3 regions of the Thermanaerovibrio velox DSM 12556 genome follow, and region 2 is predicted to be linked to each of the others. Evidence: riboswitches for the same ligand, from Rfam matches in the RefSeq annotation. Region 2 holds a riboswitch; each other region holds the start of a gene.
The links. A riboswitch is a leader RNA that binds a small molecule or an ion and turns the genes downstream of it on or off. The one in region 2 is predicted to bind cobalamin.
Positions count from the first base shown of each region.

Region 1: it holds a riboswitch for cobalamin, as region 2 does, so the genes downstream of both, THEVEDRAFT_RS01215 (TonB-dependent receptor plug domain-containing protein) here and THEVEDRAFT_RS00335 (SAM-dependent methyltransferase) in region 2, are expected to answer to the same signal.
Region 3: it holds a riboswitch for cobalamin, as region 2 does, so the genes downstream of both, THEVEDRAFT_RS08010 (ethanolamine ammonia-lyase subunit EutB) here and THEVEDRAFT_RS00335 (SAM-dependent methyltransferase) in region 2, are expected to answer to the same signal.

Region 1 covers NZ_CM001377.1:274,268-278,716, reverse strand. Annotated here, with positions in the region: gene THEVEDRAFT_RS09095 (energy transducer TonB) at 1-188, shown strand, start outside; gene THEVEDRAFT_RS01215 (TonB-dependent receptor plug domain-containing protein) at 242-2,137, opposite strand; adenosylcobalamin (AdoCbl) riboswitch at 2,308-2,459, opposite strand; gene THEVEDRAFT_RS09735 (TolC family protein) at 2,736-3,380, opposite strand; partial or broken gene THEVEDRAFT_RS09730 (TolC family protein) at 3,508-3,945, opposite strand; gene THEVEDRAFT_RS10055 (TetR/AcrR family transcriptional regulator) at 4,098-4,449, opposite strand, start outside.
Region 2 covers NZ_CM001377.1:74,913-79,361, reverse strand. Annotated here, with positions in the region: gene THEVEDRAFT_RS09525 (cobalamin biosynthesis protein) at 1-1,111, shown strand, start outside; gene THEVEDRAFT_RS10030 (precorrin-6A/cobalt-precorrin-6A reductase) at 1,116-2,531, shown strand; cobalamin riboswitch at 2,601-2,796, shown strand; gene THEVEDRAFT_RS00335 (SAM-dependent methyltransferase) at 2,909-3,595, shown strand; gene THEVEDRAFT_RS00330 (hypothetical protein) at 3,586-4,449, shown strand, end outside.
Region 3 covers NZ_CM001377.1:1,660,047-1,664,495, reverse strand. Annotated here, with positions in the region: gene THEVEDRAFT_RS08020 (prepilin peptidase) at 1-27, shown strand, start outside; gene ptsP (phosphoenolpyruvate--protein phosphotransferase) at 32-1,783, opposite strand; cobalamin riboswitch at 2,037-2,213, shown strand; gene THEVEDRAFT_RS08010 (ethanolamine ammonia-lyase subunit EutB) at 2,345-3,706, shown strand; gene eutC (ethanolamine ammonia-lyase subunit EutC) at 3,724-4,449, shown strand, end outside.

The sequences.
Region 1 (4,449 bases), 200 kb from region 2:
GGGAGGAGGGCACCGTTGTGATATCCCTTATCGTAAGACAGGGGTTGCCACAAAAGGGGGAGATCTACAGGTCCAGCGGTTACAGGGGGCTGGACCAGGCGGCCCTAACGGCAGCGCTTCTCTGGAGGTTCCCCGAGGACCTTAACGACCGGGTTTTGGTCCCCTTCCGCTTCAGCCTGAAGGACTGAGGGGCTGAAGGGAAGAAGAACCCGAACCTACCCTCTCCCCCAGCCCCTAAGGGCTAGAACCTGGCGTCCAGGGATATGTAAAGCCTGCGCTCCGGGGTAAGGTATCCGTTCCGGTCCAGCACGTACCTGCGATCGAACAGGTTGCTAGCACCCAACCTAAAGGTCACGTCCTTGGACGTGTAGGACATAAAGGCATCCACCAGGAACAGGTCCTCGTCGGAGTATCCGCGGCTATTGTTGGCTATGGCCCGGTCACCGTAGAAGCGACCGGTTACCCCGGCCCCCCACGACCCCCTGGCCCAGTTGAGGGAGCCGGTCACGTCCCACCTTGGATCCCCGGACCTGGACCAGGTGCCCCCGCTGAGCTCCTCCCCGTAGGTCCAGGAAATCCCCTGCTGGTAGTACATCTCCCCGGAGAGGTTCACCCGAAACATACCCTCAACCCCGTATGCCCTGTACTCGTCCAGGTTAACGTACTTACCCATCCAGGTAACCGGATCTGACCAGTACTTTATCTTGTCCTCCACATCGGTGTAGAAGACACCAAGGCTCCAGGAACGGTCTTTGCCCTTGACGCCCCCCTCGTAACTCCAACCCTTCTCGGGTCTTAGGGAGTAGTTGGGCTCGCCGAAGCTCCTCATGGGCATGTAAATCTGAAAGAAGCTGGGCATCACGAAGAACCTCCCGGCGGAAAGATACCAGAGCCTCCCAGTGGAATCCTCCCGGTAAAGGGAGACCTTCGGGGCCAGCTCCGACTGGTCCTCCCCCTCCTCCACGTGCCACCTCTCGTACCTAAGCCCAAGATCCGCGGTGAGATCCCCCAGCGGAACGGTGGTCTCCCCGTAGGCTATGATCCCGTCCCGCTTGAGGTCGTAAGGGTCGTTGTTGCCCCACGGGTTGTCCACGTTCAGGTAATCCGAGTCATCACGCCTTACCTCAAGCCCATAGGCGGCCCCATTGCCCCAAAGCCGCCCCCGTCCCTCCAGGGACAAACCCATGTTGCGGTCCCGGTAGTCGCTCCTGCCGCTGCTGTCAAAGACCTTCTTGGCGGACTCCCCGTAATAGCCCTTGAGCTTCATCCCACCCAACGGAACCGTCAAGGCCACCCGGGAGTAGCTGTTATCCTGGTGGTTATCGGCTCCATCGTAGGTCCAACGGGATGAATAATCCCCCCATTGGCTGGAAAACTCCCACCCCCTACCGGAGGCCGACCCGGCGGAAAGGCCGTAGTGGTTCGACCGGTAGTCCTTGGAGAAGTCCCTGAGGCCGTTGCCCCTAAGCCTTATCTCCCGCTCCCCCTCCTCCTCCCTGGAGTAAGATACCCTTGCCCACATGGAGCTGGATGCGGCGGCGGCGCTGAAGGACCCCATGCCGTAACCGCCGGAACCGGCGGTGAAACGTGCCTGGAAGGGGCCGCCAGGGCCGGAAGCCCCCTTCACGGTTATTACGTTTATGACCCCCGCGGCACCGTGGGAACCGTACAGGGCGGATGAGGCCCCCTTAACCACCTCCACCCTCTCCACGGAGCTTATGGGTATGGACCTCAGGTCAAAGGGGGCCCCCAACACCGCACCGGCGCCATAGCTGGATGTCATGAACGGCACCCCGTCCACCAGAAGCAGCGTCTCGGTGGTCATCCCCCTTATGGAGATGCCCTTGGACTGGGCCATGCCCGCGCCGTTCACAAGCCCAGACACCCCGGGCAGGGAGTCCAGGGCCTCCTGAAGGTTCTGGAAACCCCGGGAGGCCATGTCGGCGGAGGTTATGACGTACCCCTGGGAGGGCAGGTCCGCCAGCTGATCCGCCAACCTGGAACCGGTGACCTCCACCACCGGGACCTCCATCCCCCGAACGGGGAGAGGGGACGATAAGAGGGCAAGGAGCAGAGCCCCAAGACCCAAACGAACCAAAACATGGGATGAACATCTAAACCTGATCAACCGGATCACTCCTCAACACACGCAAGCAACTCCCTGACTTAAAATCAAACTAGAACGCCATGACACACAAGAGGGCAAGCTTAAGGCTGATGACCCCCTACATGCCATCACCTCCCCAAGAGCTTAGATCCAACGGACAGGCCTCATAAAAAAAGGAGCCCAAGGGCTCCGAACACGAAACATGCGTCCTCCCCCGCCCTCGAGGGGTGGACGCAACTCAAGGCACCGGTGCCAGTGTCGGGCTTGGACGCCAAAGGGCGCCCACACCGTAGCGGGGCTGCGCCGGATTCTCACCGGACTTCCTGAAACAGCCGGGCCTTTAAGCTTTGTTTTTTACAACCGCTACCCCCTCGGCACCCCTTGGGATGGCCATACCACCATAGGGCCACAGGGGGAAACGGTTACTTCTATGTTAACACTCGATGGGCATGGGATAATATTAAGTATCTTCTGAATAAGTCCCGCCCTTGGGAACCGCAGGGTTCAACCCACCCGAAAACCCAAGGCCCTACTCCATGGGCGGAGCGGATCCCGGCCCCTGCCCCAAGGATCTAAAGGCTGCAACGCTAAAGGGGGCCGGGAAGATCCGGCCCCCCTAAAGGCTGGTCTAGTTGCCCTTGCTCACCGGCTTACCAGTCGCCGCGATCTGCCCCCATCCGTCCTCCCCCAGGGCGTACCTCAGGGCCGCCTGGGAGGACAACAGGTCACATCGGGCGTCCACGAGGTCGTTCATGGCCTGTTCCAGCCTCACCCGGGCATCCATCACGTCCAGGTTGGTGCCCACCCGGGCCTCGTAGCGCCTGAGGGATATCCGGTGGTCCTCCGTGGCCTGCTCCACCATGACCTCCGCGGTCTTAACCCTCTCCCGGGCCTCCCTCAGGGACTCCAGGGCCTCCACGGTCTCCCGGCGTATCTCCAGCTTCATGTCCTCCACCCGGGACAGCAGGGATTCCGCCAAAGCCAGGGACTGACGGGCCTTGGCCCGGTTCTCCCCCCCGTCCCATGACCGCCACTGCAGGGTAAGGGAAAGGAGGTAGTCGTCCTTATCGGAGGGGAAGAAATGGGAACCCACCCTGTAAGCCTCCCCCTTGAACAGCAGCTGAGGCCTGTCCTGGCCTGCGGCGGCGTCCGCAAGGGCCTTGGCCTGGCGGTAGGACTCCTCCAAGGAACGGATCTCCGCCCGGCTCTCCGCCGCCAGATCCGGGAGATCCTGGGGCAGCTCCTCGGGCAGCAACGAGGCCGGCTGTTCCATCTCCCCGTCCCTGGGGACGGGGAAACCTGCCGCCCTGTCCAGGGCAGCGTATGCCCTTTGAACCGCCCCCTCGAGCCCTCATCAGGTTCAACCTGGCGTTGGAAAGGGCCACCTGAGCCCTTAACACCTCCGCCTTAGGCACCATGCCCACCCGGAAGAAGGCCTGAACCCTGGTCAGATACGCCTCGGACAGCTCCACCACCCTCTGGGCCACCTGGGCCTTGCCCTTGGCCCTCACCAGGGCAAGATAAGAGGCCCTGAGGCGGTAGAGAAGCCCCTCGACCCCCCGATCCCTGTCCGCCTTCGCCGCCTCCAACCCCGCTTGAGCGGCCCTAACCTGGCTCGTCACGGTACCCCCGGAGTAAAGGAGGTGGGTCAACGCAACCGAGGCCCTGTATGTCTCCTCGTAGCCCGTTATGGCTATACCTATGGGGACGTTGTCGAAATCGTACACCTTCCCCTTGGGGGCCTCCTGGGCCTTTGAACCGTATAGCACCAAGTCCAACTTGGGGGAAAGCCCCGCCCTGGCCTGCTGAACCTCAAGCTCTGCCCTCCTCACCGCCATATCAAGAGCCCTCACCGCCGGGTGAGATCCGAGCATCCTGGACTCCAGGTCCTCAAGCCGAACCACGCCGGCGAAGGCGGACGAGGATGAGCCTAGGATAATAAGGGATAGAAGGGCCAAAAGGCACCCCCTGCCGAGGCGATACACGGGCATCAAAGGGCCTCACCCCCAAAAAGGACCCCGCAGCTCCTCCTCCAAAGGGCCACCGCGTCCTCCACGTCAAACCACACCCATAGGTTGAACATGATCCCGTCGAACAATATGCAAAGAACCTCCTCCATACCGTCAGGGAGCCCTCCCGCCTCGGCGAGGACCCGGCGCATCTCCCCCATCATGCGGCTGCGAAGGGACCCCGTCAGGTCCCGCATGCCCTCAACCCCCCGGTGGGCCAAGAGCCGGAGCTCCAACCAGAGGGACAGGGAGTCCCGCTCCTTCCAAAGCAGCTGGAGAAAACCCTCCCCCTTCCGGACCGACATGGCAATCACGTCCTCCCCCTGGGCCGAT
Region 2 (4,449 bases):
GGCGAAAGACGCCGCAAGGGCCCTTTGGGACCGGGCGGAGGGCATTCTATTCGTAGGGGCGCTCCCCATCGCGGTGAGGGCCGTGTCGGGCCTATTGGAGGACAAGGGCAAGGATCCGGCGGTGCTCTGCGTCACCGAGGACCTCTCATCGGTGTTCCTGGTGGCGGGGGGGCACCTCGGAGGCGGCACAGACCTGGCGGTTCTGGTATCCGAGGCCCTGGGGGCTCCATGGATACCCACCACGTCCACCGACAGGCTCCGAATCATGTCCCCCGACCGATGGGCAAGGCGGCATGGGATGAAGGTATTAAACAGGGATAACCTGTCTTCCGTCATAAGGCATCTTATCACCCACCGGTCCCTTCGGTGGTGGCTGGACCCGCTGCTCCCCTCCCCTCCCCTGCCCAAGGGGGCGGAGGCGGTGGAAGACCCCTCCGCCGCCCAGGTCCTCTACACCGTGAGGGATCTCACGGATATCTCTCCTTCGGGTATCCTCCTGGTTCCCCGGTGCATCTGCGCCGGGGTTGGGTTCAGGCGGGACGCCAAGGGGGAGGAGATAAGGGACGGGATCCTGGAGGCCCTCAAATCCCATCCGAAGGGGCCTTTCCTCAGGGAAGCCTTGTTGGAGATCGGCACATGGGAGGGCAAGAGAAGCTCCAAGGAGCTTGCAAGGGCGGCGAAAGACTTAGGATGCGGGGTTCGCTTCTTCGGCTCCGATGAGATCCGAGACGCCTCCATGGGCATGACGCTGACGGCCTCCGCGGCGGAACGACACCTGGGGCTTCCCGGGGTGGCGGAGCCCTGCAGCGCCCTTATGGGACGGCCCCTTGGGGGCAGGATGGTGCACAACGGCGTGACCGCCGCGCTGTCCCTCGAAGACATAGGCTTCAAGGGCCGCCTTGGGGTGGTTGGAATAGGCCCCGGGCACCTGGACCACATGACCCTGGGGGCTTTGAGGGAGCTTGAGGAGTGCGACGTGATCGTGGGGTACTCCCTTTACGTGGACCTGCTGCCCAAGCACCTCCAAGAAGTCAAGCTGGTGGAGTCCTACCGCATGGGAGAGGAGGAGGCGAGGGTCAAGAGGGCGGTGGAGCTGGCCCAAAGGGGCTAGTCGGGTGGCGCTGGTGTGCGGCGGGGACCCGGTGCTCTTCGGGCTTGCGGCGCTGGCGTCACATCACGCGGCCTGGGGGCTCCGGGAGGGGGGGGATGAGGACGGGGGCAAGGGAAGCCCGTCCTTCCGGATATTCCCAGGCGTATCCGCCGCTCAAGGGGCGGCCTGCTCATTGGGGCCCTATTACACAAACGGGCTTTGCATGATATCCCTTTCGGATTACCTTCAGGATTGGGGATCGGTGGCAAGGGCCATGGAGAGGGCATCGGAATCGGGGCTTTCCGTGGCGCTGTACAACCCGGTCTCCCGGGACAGGGAGGGCAAGCTCGGGGAGGTGCGTCGGGTGTTCCAGGGTCGCACGGCCCTGGTGTGCCGCGACGTATCAAGGCCCGGTGAGAGGGTGGCGGAGATCCCGGCGGAGGAGCTCTCATCGGACCAGGTGGACATGAGGTCTTTGATCGTCTTCCCCGGAGGGTGCTGTTCCAAGGGGAAGGACGGGGTTTGGAGGGACATGCGGGGCTACGCCAGCGAGATAAATGTCCGTCCAGGCAGCGGAGGTGCCTCCACGGGATGCGGATTGCCGCCCCGCTGCGCCGCCGCAGGTGAGAACGGATCGCGTCTTGAGGGGGTTGACATCCTCGACGGGATCGGAAGGGTGGACGTGCTCATCCTGGGCGGCACCGGTGAGGGCAGGGAGGCGGCGGAGAGGTTGATCTCCCTGGGGCTTAAGGTGGCGGTATCGGTGGCCTTTGACACGGGGCTTCATGTGGTGCCCCCGGGGGCCTTTGCGCTGGTGGGCCGCCGGAGCGCGGACGACTGGGCGGAGGTCATGGGGCGGCTGCTCCCCCTGGGTCTCAGGGCGGCGGTGGACTGCGCACACCCCTTTGCGGAGGAGGCAAGGCGCCACTTCCGAACCGCCGCGGAGGAACTTAAGATACCGTTGATAAGGATAAGCCGTCCGGTGGATGTGCCCGAAGGGGCCGTGCCGGTTATGTCTTACGGGGAGATGGCCCAGGGGCTTTTGGAGCTCACAGCCCCCGGTGATACGGTGTTCCTATCCTTCGGCGTGCGGGGGCTTCCCCGCGTGGTTCCGGTGCTCAAAGGCGGCGGCCGTTATGTATTGGCTCGGCTGCTTCCCACGGTGGAGAGCCTGGAGGCGGCCAAGGCGGCGGGGCTTACCCCAAAGGAGATCCTATGTTCCTGGGGGCCCATGGGTTATGACTGGGAGGTTGGGATCCTCAAGGGTTGCGGAGCCAAGGCGGTGGGGGCCAAGGGCAGCGGAGATGCCTCCGGAGTGACGGACAAGCTGAGGGCCTGCGGGGAGCTGGGCATACCCCTCTTACTCCTCTGCCCCCCTAACGATCCCGGGCTTTCGCTGGAAGAAGGGGTGCGGGAGACGCTTAAGATATTAGGATATTAGGCCGCATGGTTTAGCCATAAACCCCTGGTAATGCAACCCTGTCTTCTTGTTTTATGGGGTTTTGAGTTCTATTATCTATCTTCAGGTGCATAGCACAGGATAACGCTACTTCGAGCCCTGGGGGAAGACCGGTGAGAAGCCGGCGCGGCCCCGCCACTGTGAGCCCGACGAGACCGCCGTTACCACTGGGGGACTTAGACCCCTGGGAAGGGGCGGGGATAGGATGAAGGCAAGCCAGGATACCCCACGGCTCCAAGTTACCGCGGAAGCCCTCGAGGGAGGGACCCCGCGCAATGCCCCCTAGCTCACCGGTGACCATGGGGACTTGCGGCATTCCTCCTCCGCTTCCGCTCTACAAAAGGACGGAGGGATGCAGGTTGATACTTTACGGCGTAGGCATGGGCCCGGGGGACAAGGAGCTGGTTACCCTGAAGGCCCTTAACGTTCTGAGCAAGGCCCAGGCGGTGTTCGAGCCGGTGTCCGCCAAGGGAAGGGTGAGCGTGGCGGGACAGATGGCCCGGGACCTAATCAAGGGGCTTAAGACCATACCGATCCTCTTCCCCATGACAGGCTCCGACGAGGAGCTAAGGGCCGGCGTAAGGGAGTCCCTAACCTCCTCCAAGGACCTTTGGGAGGGGGCAAAGATCGCGGCGATGCCGGTGATAGGGGACTCCGCCCTTTACGCCACGGTTCATGTGCTCCACCAGGAGCTGTCCTCCATTACGGAGACGGAGCTGCGCCTGATCCCCGGCATATCCGCCCACTCCGCCGCGGCGGCGAGGCTCAACCGCTTCATCGCCATGAGGGACCAGGTGTTCTCGGTGGTGCCGGGCTCTAAAGACATCGAAGGGATCATCAAGGCCCTTAAGGCCTGCCAGTGCGCCGCCCTATACAAGCCCTCCGCCCTTGGGGAGAATCTCCCCCTAGTCATCTCCGCCTCCGGGCCTTGGGATCGGATCGTCCGGCTCCATCGGGTCGGGCTAGAGGGGGAGTTCGCGGTGGAGGGGGATGCGGCGGCGGAACCCACCGACGACTACCTGGCGGTGATGCTCCTTTGGAGATAAAAGGGCTTCTCCTTGCGGAGGCCAGGCTCACCGCCAGCATCCTTGCGGGGGCGCTGGCGGGGGAGGCGCTGGTGAGGCTGAGGATCACGGACGCGGTTTTCCGTCCCATCCGCAACCTTCTATCCAAATGCAGGATAAACCGCCACGCCCTCTCCGCCATGGCGGTTTCGGTGGCCAGCCCCAGGTTGGGGGCCGCCATCCTGTCCTCCGCCCACCGGGAGGGCCGCATAACCCGGGATGACGCGGTCTTCGGGACCCTGTGCCTCGCCTTCCCGGCCTACATAAAGCGCTGGCTCGCCACCGCACCGGTGGCGGTGGGGCTTGCGGGAAACCTAGGACTGCTCTACTCCATAGTGCTGATCACCCGGAGCGCCTGCCGCTTCATCCTATGTCTCCTTCTTCTCCTCCGCCGGGGCTCCGGGGAACCCATCGCATTCGGTTTGCCCCAGGACTCCTGCCATGGGGCAAATTGCGAAGGACATCCCCATGGGAAGGAGGTCAGCTTAATAAGGCTCACCTTGCGCTCCCTCCCCATGGCTTGGGGCTTCTTCGCCCTCACGTTCTTCCTCATGCCCCACCTGGAGGCGGCGGTGCTGGGGACCCTGAAGGGCAAGGTGTCGCCCTCGGCCCTTGCGGTGGTGACCTCCGCCCTGATGCACAGTTCCGCATCCCTGGCATCCGCCCAAGGGGCGTTATCCTCCGGCGCGCTGTCCCTAAAGGGGGCTCTCCTAGCCCTGCTGGCGGGGAACTGCATAGGCACCTTCAGCCGGGTCTTAAGGCAGAACATGGGCTACTGGGTGGGCATATTCCCGCCGGAGGTGCTCCGCCCCCTGGCCATATGGCACGTGGGGACC
Region 3 (4,449 bases), 300 kb from region 2:
TTGAGCGACTGGTTTTTGGCCCTTTAATGGTTCACCCCTGGTGTTCCTCCATGAAGCGGGTGAGCTCCTCTCTTATGGATGAGCCGGAGTCCATGGAGCGGACCTTTTGGAACAGCTCCAGGCAGCGGTCCTTGGTGAGCCGCATGAGGTAGTCCTGTATCCAAGGTATTCGAGGGGCGGACATGGAGAGTTCGTGGAAGCCCAGGGCGACCAACAGGGGCAATGCCAGTGGGTCTCCCGCCATCTCCCCGCACATGCCGAGCTCTATGTTAGCCTCGTGGGCGGCCCTTGCGGTGTTCTCCAGGAGGGCTATGACCGCCGGGTGGAACGGTTCGTACCATTGGAGGAGCCTTGGGTTCTGCCGGTCCACCGCCAGGGTGTACTGGACGAGGTCGTTGGTCCCCACGGAGAAGAAGTCCACCTCTTTGGCCAGTACGTGGGCTGAGGCGGCGGCGGCGGGGACCTCTATCATTATGCCGAGATCGATGTTTTCCGCCACCTTATGTCCCGCGTCCTTTACGCTGAGCACCGCCTCCGCCAGCATGGCCCTGGCGGTCCTTATCTCCCAGAGGCTTGTGACCATGGGTAGCATTATCTTGAGGTTTCCGAAGGCGGAGGCCCTGGCCAGGGCCCGCAGTTGGGTCATGAAGATCTCCCGGTACTCCATGCAGATCCTTATGGCCCTAAGCCCCAGGAACGGGTTGGCCTCTTCTCCCACCAGGCCCTTTATGTAGGGCACGTCTTTATCGCCCCCGGCGTCCAGGGTCCGGATTATGACCGGGTGTGGAGCCATGGACTTAAGGGCCTCGCTGTAGGCCTGGAACTGCTCCTCTTCGGAGGGGGAGTCCGAGCGTCCCATGAACAGGAACTCGGTCCGGAAGAGTCCCACCCCGGTGCCGCCGAAGTTAAGCACCTTTTGGGTGTCCTTTGGGGAGGCGATGTTGCCGAAGAGGAGGACGGATATGCCGTCCTTGGTGACGCTGGGCTTCCCCTTCAGTTCCTTGAGCCTGAGGCGGGTTTCCTCCTGGGCCTTGATGCGCCTGTCGAAGGCCTCCTCCACCTCGCGGGAGGGGAACAGGATGACCTCTCCGCCCACCCCGTCCACCAGGATGGTGTTGCCCCTTTGGAAGCTGTCGTCCATGGGTATCCCCGAGACCGCCGGTATCTCCAGGGCCTTGAGGAGTATGGCGGAGTGGCTGGTGGGGCCTCCCTGGGCGGTGACGACTCCCTTGACGTTTCGTTTTATGCCCAGCACCGCCGCATCGGAGGGGGCCAGCTCGTCGGTGACTATTACGTAGTCCTGTTTGTCATCGATCTGGCTTATGTCCTCTCCGCCGGTGATTATCCTGAAGAGCCTCTGGCCGATGTCCAGGATGTCCGCCGCCCGTTCCTTGAAGTAGGGGTCGTCCAGGGCGTCGAACTGGGCCTTTATGGAGAGTGTGGCCTCCACCACCGCGTCCTCCAGGCACTGGCCCTGCATTATGGCGGCCAGTATGGCGTCCACAAGCATGGGGTCTTGGATCATGAGCTGGTGGGCGTCGAAGATGGCGGCCTTCTCAGGTCCCAAGGTGGCCTTGGTGGAGTCCGCCAGGGCCTTTAGCTGTTCGATGGCCTTCTCCTGGGCCTCCCGGAAGCGCTGCTTGTCGTACTCGGAGTTGACCTGAGGAGCGCCGGTCTGTTGGAAGGGCCTTTGGTGGATCCTCAGGATGACCCCTTTTGCCAAGCCCGGGGAAATGGGCAGTCCTTTAACGGTGAGCTGTTCACTGGAAGCTAGAGAATTCAAGTTTCTTCCCCCCTAGGATGTCATGGGATAAGTTTATCTTTTACAGGGGATTTAAGCAAAGGGTGGGGGATCAAGAGGGGTTTATCCTAAGCTGTCTTTTGTCTTTGCGGGGTTTTTCGCAGTGTTTCGCGTGGGGCTGGCGCGGGTATTATTTGTAGTTATTTTATAAAAATACAACATTGCACTATGGGTTGACTATTCTGGTTGATTCGTTTAGCCTTGCTGTTTAAGGATGAGGTTGTTTGTGTTGAGCATGTTGCCGCTTTATCGTGACTTGCCGGTCCGCGACTTAAGGGAAGCCGATGGGATTTCGGCGCGGGGCCGCCACTGTGATCCCGACGAGGCCGCGTAAGACCACTGGGTTATACCTGGGAAGGGGCGGCTTAGGATGAGGGTAAGCCAGGAGACCTGTCGCGGATGAGGTTCTTAGAGGTTCCGCGTGACCCCGGGGCCCAAGGCGCAGTTTGGCTGTGTTGCCATGTGCACTTGGGCCCTGGGGTTTTGATTTTTTCGGCGTTTGTTCTTTGGAGCAGATCCTGAGGGGTTGGAGGTGATGGGAAGGTGAAGCTGAAGACCAGGCTTTTCGGTCGGGTGTACCAGTTTAGGAGCGTGAAGGAGGTTCTCGCCAAGGCTAACGAGGAGAAGTCGGGGGACCGCCTGGCGGGGATAATCGCCGAGTCCATGGAGGAGCGGGTGGCGGCCAAGCAGGTGTTGGCGAACCTGACGGTGGGGGATCTGAGGGAGAACCCGGTGGTGCCCTATGAGGAGGATGAGGTCACCAGGATAATCCAGGACGACGTTAATGAGAGGATCTTTGGGGAGATACGCAACTGGACCATTGGGGAGCTTCGTGAATGGATATTATCTGACCGCACCAATGGGGAGGACATAAGGCGGGTAAGCCGGGGTCTTACCAGCGAGGTGGTGGCGGGGGTGGCGAAGCTCATGAGCAACCTGGATCTCATCTACGGGGCCAGCAAGATCCGAGTTCCCGCCCACTGCAACACCACCATAGGGCTACCGGGGACCCTTGCGTCCCGGCTTCAGCCCAATCATCCTACCGATGACGTGGAGGGTATAAGGGCATCCATATTCGAGGGTCTGTCCTACGGGGTTGGGGATGCGGTGATAGGGCTTAACCCGGTGGACGACACGGTGGAGAACGTGAAGAAGATCCTGCACAGTTTCCAGGAGATCAAGGAGAGGTATGAGATACCGACGCAGATGTGCGTTTTGGCGCACGTCAGCACCCAGATGGAGGCGGTGCGTCAAGGGGCGCCCACGGACCTGTTCTTCCAGAGCATAGCGGGTTCTCAGAAGGGGAACGAGGCCTTTGGCATAACCGCCCACATGCTGGAGGAGGCGATGGAGCTGGCGGCCCGGCAGGGCACGTCCGTGGGTCCTAACTTCATGTACTTTGAGACCGGTCAGGGGTCGGAGCTCTCATCGGATGCTCACTTTGGGGCGGACCAAGTTACCATGGAGGCCCGCTGTTACGGTTTTGCCAAGCGGTTCAAGCCCTTCCTTGTGAACACCGTGGTGGGCTTCATAGGTCCCGAGTACCTTTACGACAGCAAGCAGGTGATAAGGGCTGGCCTTGAGGATCATTTCATGGGGAAGCTCACGGGGATCCCTATGGGATGTGACGCCTGCTACACCAACCACATGAAGGCGGACCAGAACGACATAGAGAACCTGGCGGTCCTTCTTACTGCCGCGGGATGCAACTACTTCATGGGGATACCTCACGGGGACGATGTGATGCTCAACTACCAGTGCACCAGCTACCACGACACCCCCACGCTGAGGCAGCTGCTGAAGGTGCGCCCCATACCTGAGTTCGAGTGCTGGCTGGAGAGATGGGGGATCATGGAGAACGGCACCCTGACCGACCGGGCCGGGGATGCTTCCATCTTCTGCTGACGGGAGGGCTGGTAGAGATGGTGACGGAACTTGAGCTTAAACAGCTGGTGAAGGAGATACTAATGGAGATGGGTTCCTTGGAGGAGCCGGGGCAGCGGGTTGTCGTGGAACCCCCGTCGTCGGGCTCCGGGGAGGATGCCCTTGGCTTGGATGACGAGGGCTTGCCCGATCTTACCAAGCTTGACATAAGGAAGCATTGTCTTGTGCCGGAGCCTAAGGACCCGAAGGCCCTGATGGCCATGAAGGAGAAGACCCCGGCGAGGATAGGGGTTTGGAGGGCGGGACCCCGTTACAAGACCGAGACGCTGCTGCGTTTCAGGGCGGACCACGCGGCCGCCCAGGACGCGGTGTTCAGCGACATATCCGAGGAGTTCCTGCGGAGCAACGACCTTAAGGTCGTACAAACCCTATGTTCCGATAAGGATCAGTTCCTCACCAGGCCGGACCTGGGCAGGAGGTTTTCCGACGAGTCCAAGGGGGCCATAAAGTCCATGGTGCCCCAGCCTCCCAAGGTTTTGGTCTACCTTTCTGATGGGCTCAGCACCACTGCGGTGGAGGCCAATGGGATGGACACCTTCAAGGCCGTGTCGCAGGTTCTTGAGTCAAAGGGAATCAAGTTACCGAAGCCCTTCTTTGTGAAGTACGGGAGGGTCCCCGCCATGGACGTGGTATCCGAGGTGACCGGAGCAGAGGTGGTGTGCGTGCTCATCGGTGAGCGTCCAGGGCTGGTCACCGCGGAGAGC